DNA from 3 places in the Kurthia sp. Dielmo genome. Region 1 is predicted to be linked to each of the others. Evidence: riboswitches for the same ligand, from Rfam matches in the RefSeq annotation. Region 1 holds a riboswitch; each other region holds the start of a gene.
What was found. A riboswitch is a leader RNA that binds a small molecule or an ion and turns the genes downstream of it on or off. The one in region 1 is predicted to bind thiamine pyrophosphate.
Positions count from the first base shown of each region.

Region 1 (4,557 bases):
AATTGCTTGTCACAACAGCTGCATTATTTTTAAGCGGCGTCTTGATTGTTGGGATCATTTTCATACGCAAACGTTTGCCATCTAACGCAAATTAAAAAAGACTGTAACAGAAGAAACGCTTCCGCTACAGTCTTTTTTTATTGAAATTAATCGATTTTTGTTGTTAATACAGGACCATTTTTCGTTACGATAACTGTATGTTCTAATTGTGCAACAAATGATTTATCTGGTGTTAAGAATGCCCAGCCATCTGTGCCCTCTACGATGTTTTCAGCAGCTTGAGAGATGAATGGTTCTACAGCGAAAACCATGCCTTCTTTCATCATTGTTGCATCCCATGCATCATAGTAGTTTAAAACGTATTGAGGTTCTTCATGTAATGAATGACCTACACCATGGCCTGTTAAGTTCATGATTACTTTTAAACCTTTATCATGTGCTTCACGTTCTACAGCTTTACCGATTTGGTTCAAGCGCGCACCTGGTTTAATTTTTCCCATTGCGCGGTCAAATGAGCTTTGAGCCACATCGCAAAGGATTTGAAGTTCTGGTTTTTCAACATCGCCTACAACAAATGATACACCTGTATCTGCATAGAAACCGTCTACATGGCCTGATACATCAATGTTAATCATATCGCCTTCTTGTAGTTTACGGTTGTCCGGAATACCATGGGCAACACATTCATTTACACTAATACATGTATAACCTGGGAAGTCATATTCTGCTTTAGGGCCTGATACAGCACCTTTTTCTTCGAATAATTTACCAGCTAATTCATCTAATTCTTTTGTTGTCACACCAGGTTTTGTCGCATTTTTAAGGGCGTCACGAATTTCAGCCATTGCACGGCCTGCTTTCATTAACGCATCAAATTCTTCTTGCGTTTTCACAATCATCGTTCAAGATCTCCTTTATATTGAATCTTCTTCTACTATATCACACTTTTTTCATGACGAAAAAGGAACTGAATTAATTCAGTTCCTTCGTTTCTTTATCGTTTTTTAGGCTCCAATAGTTTCGGTGCCTTTGTCATGAGTAGACTAACAATCGCTGCTGTTAAAATAATGGCTGGCACCATGTACGAACCATTATAGACAATCGTATAAATTAGTGGATTTTGGTCACCCGCATATTCAGAGAAGAATACATAGCCAGCTATTGCATGAGCTACATAGCGAATTAAACCGCCGATAATCGTCCCAATTGTAATGTACAAAGCTTTCTCACTCGCTGTTTGTGCACGTATAACAAGTGGACGTAAAAGCCCTGCAAGTCCTACTACAGTAAACGCAAAGAAGTAATCAATAAAGCCTTGTAGCGGTGTTAAAATAAAGCCGCCAAACATCGCATTCATCGTACCGATTAATAAGCCCGTCACAAGCCCTGCCACTGTGCCCCAGCGAAACGCCATAATGACGATTGGCACCATCACAAGACTAATCGAGCCGCCCTGTGGCCATAAGCTAAATGTCAGCTTATCTAAAATAAGACCGATGGCCGCAAAAATGGCGATTTCGACCATCATTAATAAATTTTTACTGTTCAATCCCTTCAACCTCCAATGTTGATGTACAAATCAAACCAGTGGGATTAGATAGATATGAAAAAAGCGATGCCAGGGAAAGATCCCTGACATCGCATAGCGTCAGCTGTCTATCCACATTCCTTCGCAAGCATTAACTTACAGGTTCTAAGGGTTAGAAGTCGCACTTCACTCTCAGCTATTTTAATAGCTCCCCTTGTGGTTGTTACATCTCGTTTATTGAACAATCCTATTGTACGGAAAAATGCTCAAGCTTTCAACCTTTTTGAAACTTTTCACACGCGCTTCCGTAAATAAGATGAACCGTTTATTCACAATATTGTACAAGCAATTAAAGCACTGTACGTTTAAAGAAATTCAACAACGGTAATACTATACTAACTACTAAAAAGTGAGGTTATGCATAATGAACTTAAAAAAAGTAATTAGCACAGCTGTTAAATTAGCACCTGTCGTTTATCCAATCGTGAAAAAAGTATTAAATAATAAAAAAGCGTCACAATCTACAAATCGCCGTTAAGGACATTTAAAAAGAGACTGGGATAAAACACGTCATGTTTCTTTTTTAGCGTTCACAACGAAAAACCGGAACTGCGCCATAGCGCGGTTCCGGTTTTTCTTATGCTCATAGGAGCGGTTATTTTTAGATGTATGTCAAAGTCTATTTTCTTTTTATTAAAATGCCCAAGCACCTTTACGGAATACAGCTTCTACTGTCCCGTCTGCATGGATGCCATCGATGTCCATTTCCGCACTACCGACCATAAAGTCTTCATGTGTAATTGAAACATTGATGCCTGCTTTATCCATTTCCTCTTCAGATAGCTCGCTACCGCCCTCATAACAAGTTGGATATGCTGCACCAATTGCGATATGATTGGATGCATTTTCATCAAATAATGTGTTGTAATAAAGTAAGCCAGATGCTGAAATTGGTGATTCATGTGGTACAAGTGCGATTTCACCAATGTATTTAGAGCCTTCATCCGCTTTAATCAACTCATTTAATAATTCCTCACCTTGCTGTGCCTCTGCTTTCACAATCACGCCATTTTCAAAAGTTAATTTGAAGTTGTCGATAATATTCCCTTGATAGACAAGTGGTTTTGTTGATGACACATAGCCGTTTACATCGTATTTAGATGGCAATGTAAAGACTTCCTCTGTTGGCATATTTGCCACGAATTCAGTGCCTTGTGGTGTTTTACTAGAGCCAGTTGCCCAAATGTGTTTGTCTGGTAAGCCAACAATTAAATCCGTACCTGGCGCTGTGTAATGTAATTTAGCAAAATGCTTTTCATTCATTAAATCACCGCGCACATGTAAGTTTTTCAAGTGAGCTTGCCAGTTTTCAACGGCGCTACCTTCACCGATACGTACCGTTTTGAAGATTGCTTCCCACATTGCAGGAACTTGTTCTTCTTCAGGTAATTCAGGGAATACTTTCGCTGCCCATTTTTTCGACGGAATCGCAATGATTGACCATGCGATTTTATCATTCATTACAGCATCACGATAGTTTTCTAATGCTTTACCTGACGCTTTTTGGTTTGCTGAAATTTTTTCAACAGGGATGCCAGCCATTAAGTCTGGATCTGCTGCATCAATCCAAAGAAGTGCGCCACCACGTTCAATCAACTCATCACGTTGCTCTGTAATCCAACGAGGGAATTTTTCAAACTCTTCTACTGATGCATTTTCAAATAATTGTCGTGCGACTACATCATCTGAGTAGTTCACGGTTACGCGTGCTGCGCCAGCTTTATATGCTTCTTTCACAACTAAACGAGTAAACTCGATTGTATCCACGGTTGTGTTAATTAAAAGCGTTTGACCTTGCTGAATGTTTGTCCCTACTTTTACAGCAAGCTCAGCAAATTGAGCTAATTTTTCTTCGAATGTCATCATTAATCGACCCCTTAGCGTTTTTTATATGGACGTTTGCTGCCATCATTCTTTTTGTATGAGCCGCTACGAGTACCTTCGTTATCATACTTTTTGAATGAGCGATTTTCTTCGCCGTTCTTTTTATATGAGCGTTTACCTTCATCATTTTTTTTATATGAATTTTCATCATACTTTTTGAATGGGCGTTTGCCTTCGTCCTTACGAGTAGTGTCACCGTCATAACGTTTTTTGTACGGTTTATCGTCATATTTACGTTCTGAACGGTTATCATACTGCTTATTATAGTCTTTCTTTTTAGAATTGTCAGAGTTTCTGCCTTTTTTCGCAGGACCAGCTGAATAAAAACCTTTCCCTTTTACGAGACCGCCTTTATCCCAAATCTTTTCAGTCGGTTTTTCATCTAATGAACGGGTGATTTGTTTATATTGTTTTTCAGAAGGACCTACTAATAATGTTAGCACTTCACCGCTTTTTCCTGCACGACCTGTACGACCTGAACGGTGTGTGTATTGCTCTTGTGAAACCGGTACATCCACATGAATAACATGCGTTAAGCCTTCTACATCTAATCCACGCGCTGCAACATCTGTCGCGATTAGCACGCGTGCCTCCCCTTTACGGAATGCATCAAGTGCTCTTTTGCGCTCTTCTTTTTTCATATCTGCATGAAGTGTCACGATTGGTGCTTGGCGGTAATGTAACTTCGTTTCTTTCATTAATAATTGATCTAAATTATTAACAAAAGCTATCGCACGTAGGCCTTCTTGGTTTGATAGACGGCGCAGCATATCTGTTTTTTCACGTTCTTGCATTTTAATAAATGAATGCGTCACAATACCTTGGTCTGGCATGTCTTCTAAGCTTACTTTGAAGCGTTTTGGCGTTTTCATTAATTGCTCTGCTACTAATTTAATTTCATCGGTAATTGTTGCAGAGACAACAACTACTTGACGGTCATGATTGGCCCCATCAATAAACTGTTTTACGATAACACGTGATTCACGGCCTAATAATTGGTCCCCTTCATCAAGAACGATGTGATGTAGTTCGTGTAATTTTAATTTTTTCGCACGCACTAATTCATTTAAGCGACCTGGTGTCCC
Region 1 covers NZ_HE578965.1:41,529-46,085, reverse strand. Annotated here, with positions in the region: gene KTHG_RS19470 (tryptophan-rich sensory protein) at 1-95, shown strand, start outside; gene map (type I methionyl aminopeptidase) at 147-899, opposite strand; gene thiT (energy-coupled thiamine transporter ThiT) at 995-1,549, opposite strand; TPP riboswitch at 1,649-1,753, opposite strand; gene KTHG_RS21990 (hypothetical protein) at 1,953-2,066, shown strand; gene KTHG_RS19455 (aminopeptidase) at 2,222-3,451, opposite strand; partial or broken gene KTHG_RS19450 (DEAD/DEAH box helicase) at 3,805-4,557, opposite strand, start outside.

Region 2 (4,557 bases), on a different contig from region 1:
TTGTCGTGTTCGTTTGGACAGAAAATGTGCGCTCTGCGATTATATTGGTTGTCGTCGTACCGATCCTCATTTTCTTCTTGGCGCTTGTAGGTCTTGCAGCAAAGGCAAAAGCTGATCGCCAGTATGAGTCCTACGAACAGTTATCAAACCACTTCGTAGATTCCTTACGCGGCATTATGACATTACGTGTATTAGGACTTAGTAAACGTTATGACCGTAATATTGAACGGGTTAGTGAACAATACCGCAAAGCAACTATGAGCACATTACGTTTGGCCTTTTTATCAACATTTGCCCTCGAGTTTTTTACGAGTTTATCCGTTGCCATTGTTGCATTGTTTTTAGGGCTTGGTTTAATTAATGGCACAATCGTGTTATTACCGGCATTAACTGTTCTCATTGTGGCACCGGACTATTTTTCACCAATTCGCGAGTTTGGTAGTGATTATCATGCAACACTTGATGGGAAAAATGCTTTTAAGACAATTCAACAAGCACTAGAGGAGCACCGACAATCGCTTGACCATACGCCGGTAGCACAGTGGGATGAGAAAAGCCAATTAATGCCCGATGGCGTGCGTGTTAAAGATCGTGTAATACCAAAAGCGTGGCATGTAACGGCACAAGGCTATGAGAAAATTGGCATTATTGGTGCCTCAGGTGCCGGGAAATCAACGTTATTATCATTACTTGGAGGGTTTTTAAATACGACAGGCGGCCGTATTACGGTTAATGGTCAAGTATTACCATCGTTATACAATGCAGATTGGCAACGCCAATTGTATTATATTCCACAACACCCTTATATTTTTCACGATACATTACGCAATAACATTGCCTTTTATACACCACATGCGAGTGAGGAGGCGATTATAGCGGCTTGTGATCGTGCGGGATTACGTGAAGTAATTGAGGCATTGCCCCATGGTTTAGATGAATGGATTGGGGAATCTGGAAGAATATTGAGTGGAGGACAAGAACAACGAATTGCGCTAGCACGTGCTTTTCTGGAAGACCGCCGCATATTATTATTCGATGAACCGACCGCGCATCTAGATATCGAAACGGAAGCGGAATTAAAGGAGCGCATATTACCGTTATTTGACGAGCGTCTTGTCTTTTTTGCAACGCATCGCTTGCATTGGATGCACAATATGGACCGGATTATTGTCATTGATGATGGTGAAATTGTCGAAGTTGGCACCCATGAACAACTTATGAAACAACAAGGTCACTATGCTGCACTTATTGCCGCACAAGGAGGAAAATGTCATGAACGATTGGATTAAGCCTTATGTAAAAGCGCATAAAGGCCTGCTTATATTGACGATTCTTTTCGGCGTGGGTGCACTCATTGCTGCATGTGCACTCTTGTTTACATCGGGATATTTAATTTCAAAGTCGTCATTACGACCTGAAAATATCTTGCTTGTCTACGTGCCAATTGTCTTAGTACGTGCATTTGGGATTTCACGTCCCGTACTTAATTATTTACAACAGCTTGCAAGCCATTCCTTTGTATTAGCCGTGTTATCAAAAATGCGCGTGCGATTATTTCAACGATTAGAGACGCAGGCGCTCGTTTTAAAAGAACGTTACGCAATCGGCGATTTATTAGGGTTACTGGCCGATGACTTAGAGCATTTGCAAAACTTTTATTTAAAAACAATTTTCCCAGCGCTATTTGCACTTATATTGTATGGCATCGCGATTATCGCATTGGGTGTATTTAGCATTCCATATGCTTTGTTGTTAGCTTTGCTATTTGGCATCCTTGTATTTGTATTGCCATATGTAGCATTAAAACGCAATCGACAACATATGCTTGATATGAAAATAGTGCGGGCGGAACTTTATAATGACTTAACAGATGCTGTAATGGGTGCAACAGACTGGAAATTAAGTGGTCGTGCAGATCAAATGATTGCCGGGAAACAACAAATTGCTGCGCGTTATGACCGACTAGAAGCAAAAATTGAAGCATCGAGTCGTCGACGTTCGATTGTTTTTCAAGTAGTCGCTGCTGCGTCAGTGATTCTATTAGTTATGTTTGGAAGCGACATGGCGCAAACTGCTGTTTTTCATCCAATGTGGATTGCGGCCTTTGTACTTGTTGCGTTACCGCTACTTGAAGCGTTTATGCCAATTAGCGATGCAATTAGCCATTTCCCAAGTTATGACACGTCATTTGCACGTCTTATGGAAGTCGAGGGACGAAGCGAAGACGCACAGCCATGCACTACATTACCTACTGGGCCTTATACTGTTGATATATCAAATGTCGCTTTTCAATATGATAATAGGACCGTACTCCGGGATGTATCAATGACATGGCACCCACGTCAAAAAGTCGCGATTTTAGGGAAAACAGGTACCGGTAAAAGTACGCTTGGTAAGTTATTACTGGGGGCGTATAAGCCGACTGCTGGTACGGTAACGATTAACGGCGTGCATATGCATACGCTACGTCATGACACATCACAGCTTATCGCGGTCTTAGAACAAAAGCCGTATTTATTTGATACGACGATTATGAATAATATTCGACTTGGAAATGTTTCGGCAAGTGATGCGGAGGTTATTGAGGCGGCGAAAAAAGTTCAGTTGCATGAGATGATTGAGACATTACCACATGGCTATGACACGCGTGTCGAAGAACTTGGCACACGCTTTTCTGGTGGGGAACGTCAGCGTATCGCGCTTGCTCGTATTTTATTACAGCAAACGCCCATTGTATTATTAGATGAGCCAACTGTTGGTTTAGACCCCGTAACTGAGCAGGAATTGATTCATACGATATTTGAGGTTCTTAGCAATAAAACAGTCGTATGGATTACGCATCATTTAGCAGCAATGGCTCATATGGATACCATTTATATGCTTGAAAATGGTCGAGTACGTGTAAAAGGTTCACATGAACAGTTGTTAGCAGATGACGCAAGATACCGAAAATTATACGACTTAGACTATCCATTTGACTAATTTTATGATACAGTAGCGGGGACGATTGCTAGGAGTGTCAGTGTGACTGACTGAGAGAGCGCTACAGCCGCTTAATCCTTGAAACCTGATCTAGTTCATACTAGCGGAGGGAAGCAACTTACAAAGATAATAAGGGCCTGGCTCTTTTTCTTTTGGCAATCGCATCAGAAAGAGAGGGGCTTTTTATATGAAAAAAATGACGTTATTAGCGATGTATATCGCGATTTGTGTTATCGGCTCAAGTGTTGTGAGTATCCCGATTGGTGTGGCAAAAGTGGCGCCCATTCAGCATATGATGACCATTATTTGCACGGTAACACTAGGGCCGATTCCGGCAATTATACAGGCTATATTGGCATCACTTATTCGACTGATGATGGGGACGGGGACTTTATTAGCCATTCCAGGAAGCGTTATAGGGGCAGTGCTTGCAGGTATGCTCTATAGGATAACGAAAAGACGCATAGCCGCAATCAGTGGGGAAATAATTGGCACGGGCATCATCGCATCCCTTGTTGCGGTACCTTATAGTATGTTCTTTATGCATGCACCCGCGGTATCTGCGTTATTTTTCATGCCGTCCTTTTTATTGTCGACGGTGACAGGCGCCATGCTAGCGCTCGCGATACTAAAAGCTGTCCCAACACGCTATTTAGCGATTCAGTAGTGTAAAAGCCGACGTATGAACGACGTCGGCTTTTTTTATTGCCAAATACAGGCACAATAGAAGCCAATAGCGATAAGGATGCGGTATACTTTTTAGTAATGACTAATGGAAGAAGGGAATACTGTGCACTCAAAAGCTGTGCGATTTTTACGAACGATGGGCATTTTAGACGGCCTATCGCTATTAATTTTATTAGGTGTCGCGATGCCACTAAAATATGTGTGGGATTTGCCACTAGCGGTAACGATTATGGGCAGTTTGCATGGCGCCATTTTTATGTTGTATCTCGCGTCGATTGCGTGGGCGCAGTTACGTATGCAATGGCCCATTGTTTATTCCATTGTAGCGGTCCTTGTCGCCTTTATCCCATTTGGGAACTTTTTATTCGATCGATACATAAAGCGGGCTGAAGCACGTTATCGACCGCAACCATTTAAACAAATTTGGTTATTGTATGGTGCGATTTTCTTTACGTTTCTCGATTTATTCGCACAGCTTCCCGTCATGAGTACCTTTGCACTATCATTAGGCGCTTCGACGATGATAGCCGGACTTGTCGTTGGGATGTATTCTTTTACGAATATGTTTGGGAATATGGCGTCGGGTATTTTAACTGATCGTGTGGGAGCGAAGCGTATTGCAATAATTGGACTGATGCTTACGGTGCTATCATTATGTGCATATATGGTTATTGATTCACCGACCACCTTGCTCGTACTACGTGCCTGTCATGGCTTTGTGGCAGGGCTTATTACACCGGCCGCCTTTACGCTTGTCGCCAATCAAACAGCCCAGCAAACACAGGGCAGTCAGTCGGCATTAACCGGCGCCTTTGTCGGCATCGCGGCGATTTTAGGTCCTGCTTATAGCGGCATTGTGGCAACGCGTACCTCCGTACCATTTGTGCT
Region 2 covers NZ_HE578957.1:264,717-269,273, reverse strand. Annotated here, with positions in the region: gene cydD (thiol reductant ABC exporter subunit CydD) at 1-1,289, shown strand, start outside; gene cydC (thiol reductant ABC exporter subunit CydC) at 1,273-2,982, shown strand; TPP riboswitch at 3,003-3,111, shown strand; gene thiW (energy coupling factor transporter S component ThiW) at 3,170-3,649, shown strand; gene KTHG_RS06220 (MFS transporter) at 3,773-4,557, shown strand, end outside.
Region 2: it holds a riboswitch for thiamine pyrophosphate, as region 1 does, so the genes downstream of both, thiW (energy coupling factor transporter S component ThiW) here and thiT (energy-coupled thiamine transporter ThiT) in region 1, are expected to answer to the same signal.

Region 3 (4,557 bases), on a different contig from region 1:
CTTTTTTCGAAAATAAATGATTATTTCATTAACTCCACAAACAAATCATTTGGCTGCGGTTTTGTCGTAATCATATGCTGTTTACTCATCCATTCAATTTGTTTTTGCCAGGCATTTGCATCATCAGATAAGAACTTGCTGCCCTTTCGTTCCATCGTCGCCATCAGTATTTGTAAGCTTTTCTTTTCTACTTTAGATGATAACGGGAAATTTGCTTCATCTTGTTTTGCCATTAAGATTTCTAGCGCTTGTTGTGGATGCTTCTTCATGTAAGCATATCCTTTCTCAGAGGCACGTAGAAACGCCTTTAGTAGTTCAGGATTTTCTTCAATTGTCTTGTCGCCTGATACAAATAACAGTTCATAATAATTTGGCACCCCATAATCCGCGGGGTTAAACGTACGTGTCGGAAACCCCTTCTCTTCCATTACGGGCACTTCATGATTAATCAGCGCGCCACTAAGCGCATCCACTTTATTAGTAATCAGGGCTGGTACGAGGTCAAACCCCACATCTTGCATTGTCACTTTCTTTGGGTCCCCACCATCGGCTTTTACCATCGATTGTACATACGCTTCACTTAAGTCACTTCCCGCATAGCCAATTGTTTTTCCTTCTAAATCTTTAGGTGATTGAATCGTTTTTCTTTATCAAGAACAATAATATGGTTTAACGGCTCGCGTACAATGGGGCCAATTGACTTTACCGGAATTCCTTCATTTGCACGCGCTCGCACGATATCTTGCTGATAATAAATTCCTACCGTTGCTTTACCAGCAGCAGTCAAGGTAAGTGGATCCGTCACGTTTTGAGGATATTGAATATTTAAATGAATTCCCTCTTCCTTAAAATAGCCTTTTTCCTCCGCAGCATAAATAAAGCTATGAACTGCATTAGGATACCAATCCAGTACGAGTGTTACCTCTTGTAGTCCATCAGCCGTTGTTTTTTTATCACTGCTTCCACATGCACTTAATACTGTCATACAAATGCAGCATACATATACTAGCAACATTTTTTTCATTATTCTTTCCTCCAACCCATATATTTTTTCTCCACACCCGCAAGAATGGCCGCAAAAATAACCGCCATTAGCGATAACACAACAATAGGGGCGAATACACCTGCACCATCCATTTGTGTCATCATACGTTTACTAAAATAGCCAAGACCTGCTTGCGCTCCAAGCCACTCACCGATTGCCGCTCCGATTACAGTTAAAGGCACCGCAATTTTAAGACCTGTAAAGAATGATGGTAAGGCAGCCGGGACCTTTAATTTCCAAAACTGTTGCCAACGACTTGCTCCAAATGTTTGTAGAAGCTCAAACTGTCCTTTTTTCACACTGCGTAAACCCTCAAAAGTATTCATTGTAATGGGAAAAAAAGCAATTAAGACCGTCACAAGTACTTTACTCCAAATACTATAACCAAACCACAGCACAAAAATGGGGGCAAGGGCAGTCGTTGGAATCGTTTGTGAGATGACAAGAAGTGGATAAAAAGCCCGCTCGAACCACGTACTGGCATCCATTACTAATGCAAGGACCACACCTAATACAAGGGAAATCAGCAACCCGATTCCAATGATCGTTAATGTCGCCGGCAAATGAATCGTTAACAGTGGTTCACGAAGTAACCATATTTTCTTAAGAATTTGAAGTGGGGACGGCAAAATATACGGCGATGCAAGAACACGTGCAATTACTTCCCAACTAATGAGCAGTAGCGCCATTAACAAGAAAGGCGGTACTATTTTTTTCATCGCATCGCACCACCAATTTTTTCATAGATATACGCTTTTGATACTGTCGAGTCCATACATTCAAATGCGGTAAGTGGTTTTTTTGTCGCTACAAAAATACGATCTGATAAAAATAATGCCTCCTCAATATCATGTGTAATAAAAATAACCGTTTTCTGTTCTAAGTGGACAATGTCCTTTAACCATTTCTGTAAATCATTACGGGTAAGAGCATCCAGTGCGCTGAATGGTTCATCTAATAATAATACGTCGGCTCCTGTTAAAAGAGCTCGTATCAAGCTTACGCGTTGTTGCATACCACCTGATAATTCGTATGGCTTCTTATCTTCATAGCCAGCTAATCCAAAGCGTATAAAAAGCTGCTGCGCTTGCTTACGTGCTTTCGCCTTTTTCACGCCTTGACATTCTAACGGTAAAATCGCATTATCAAGTGCTGTTCGCCAGGGCATAAGCTGATGGTGCTGTGGCATATAACCTATTTTTCCATGTTTTTTTATCCTCCCTTGCTGTGGATTTTCAAGTCCTAGCAACAAACGAAATACGGTGCTCTTACCGCAACCACTTGCCCCAACGATACTAACAAATTCACCCGCTTCTACGTGCAGGTTTAAGCCATTTAAAATTACTTTCTGACCATACGAAAAATGCACATGCTCCATCCTAACAACCATTCTTTGCTCCTCCTTTATCACAACAAAAAAAGCCATCTCCCGCAGGAAGTGGCTCTACATGCATCGCTAAATAGAACCCACTTCCTTGCGTCAGCATTACCTAATACAAGTCATAAGGGTCTCATCTCAGCTTTTTATAGCACCCCTAGTGGTCAAAAATTAAAAAACGTCCCATGCCTAGATTACCGGCATGGGACGTGATCATATGAATCAATCAACGCTTTCCTACGCTAGTACAAACTAGATCAGGTTCAAGGATTAATTCATTACGTGAATTTCTCGGCTGACAACATCAGCACTCCTAGCATCTTTTTGTATGTGATTAAAAAGCAGTATAGCACGATAATGAATAATTGACAACGTTCTCCCTACACCCCTTCAAACGATTTAAGTGCTAGAAAAGTCGTTTGTATAATTTTATATTTCAATAAAAAGCTTTTATCACTTTCTTTAGCTGTTCTTTCTGATAAAAAACTTAAAAAGAAAATATTTATTTTAAACAAAAAAACACGCACCTATTCCTGACGTAGGTGCGTGTTTTTCTATCCATGGCATCCGGGGGTGGAGTCACATGAGTTTATATTATTATCATACTAGCTATTTGTGGAAAAAGTATGAATGGGAAATGACAATCTAAAGGTAGTACCGATATTTTCCTTACTTTCGACTGTAATAGCGCCATCTAATGCTTCCGTTAACGCTTTAACAATCGCTAGGCCAAGGCCTGTGCCACCCTTATCGCGAACACGTGATTTTTCAACCCGGTGGAAGCGGTCAAAAATAAAGGGAATATCCTCTGCTGGAATACCAACACCTGTATCAGTTATTTCAATAATTAGTGTAGATTTTTGCTCAAATGCACGCAGTGTAATCGTTCCCTGCGGCGTATAGTTAACCGCGTTTTGCAGTAAATTAATAATGATTTGCTCAAAGCGCATACCGTCTGTTTCTATGTCTTGAAGCGGCCCTTGAATCGCAACCTCTAAGGCTAGATTTTTTTGATGTGCCTTTAAACGAACTTTGTCTGCGGCATCTTCTAGTAATTCTTCAATATCAACTGCTTGTTTATAAAATGTCATCATGCCTTCTTCCATTTTTGATAGGTCAAAAACATCTTGAATTAATTTAGATAAACGCACAGATTCCTGATCAATAATATGCGCATATTTTTTTAACTCTTCCTCAGAGCGATACTGTCCATTTTCAATAAGTTGTGCATAGCCTTGTAAGTACGATACGGGCGTCCGTAGCTCATGTGAAATATTCGCCAGTAGTTCACTTCGGTTTTTTCGGTAGTTATTTAACTCCACACTTAAATCATTAATGGACTCACCGAGAATGCCAAGCTCATCCTTACTCGTAACCGTGACCTTCGTATCCTGCCCTTTGGCAATTTTACGCGTAGCCTCGGTCATATCAACAAGTGGACGCGATAATTTCCACGACACTAAAATCGTATACACAAGCGCTAATAAAATCGCCATTAAAATACCGCGTAGCGTCCAATAACGAATCTGGCTCATCGTTTCATACCAGCTTGTGACATTTGACATGACTAGGACCCCACCATTATATTCGCCATCTTTTAGTAAAGGTTTTCCTACATAATGAAAGCGCGCGCCAGTAGCATTTTCGGTACGGCTTCCTGTATAAGATTTTTGTCCGGCTTCAAGCGGTTTTCGCCACTGCGAGTCAATGGTATCTTGCTCAAAAAACTCATAAGCCGAGCGGGATAAAATTTTGCCGTTTTTATCGAATACGATAATGGCATCGTCACTTAAGCTGAGCATTAAATTAATGCGTTCCGGCTCTAGCTTATCCTCTTTTTCAAGTTGCATAACAGCTCGTGTCGCCGCTTTCTCAACAGAGGCATCTACATAATCGGTATAAACATTCGCAAAAATACGATCAATTAGCACGGCGAGCGGCACTAAAATAATAAAGAAGAGTGCCATAATAAGTGCGCCCCATTTAAAACCGACACGATTAAACATGCGCATCTTCTGGCATATCAAATTGATAGCCAAGACCCCAAACCGTTTTAATTAGCTTTGTGCGCGCACCGATTTTTTTCATTTTATAACGTACATTTTTTACATGCGAATCAATTGCGCGTCCGTCT
Region 3 covers NZ_HE578958.1:376,693-381,249, reverse strand. Annotated here, with positions in the region: partial or broken gene KTHG_RS10530 (ABC transporter substrate-binding protein) at 21-1,024, opposite strand; gene KTHG_RS10525 (ABC transporter permease) at 1,024-1,764, opposite strand; gene KTHG_RS10520 (ABC transporter ATP-binding protein) at 1,761-2,435, opposite strand; TPP riboswitch at 2,501-2,592, opposite strand; TPP riboswitch at 2,641-2,748, opposite strand; gene KTHG_RS10515 (sensor histidine kinase) at 3,029-4,429, opposite strand; gene KTHG_RS10510 (response regulator transcription factor) at 4,422-4,557, opposite strand, start outside.
Region 3: it holds a riboswitch for thiamine pyrophosphate, as region 1 does, so the genes downstream of both, KTHG_RS10520 (ABC transporter ATP-binding protein) here and thiT (energy-coupled thiamine transporter ThiT) in region 1, are expected to answer to the same signal.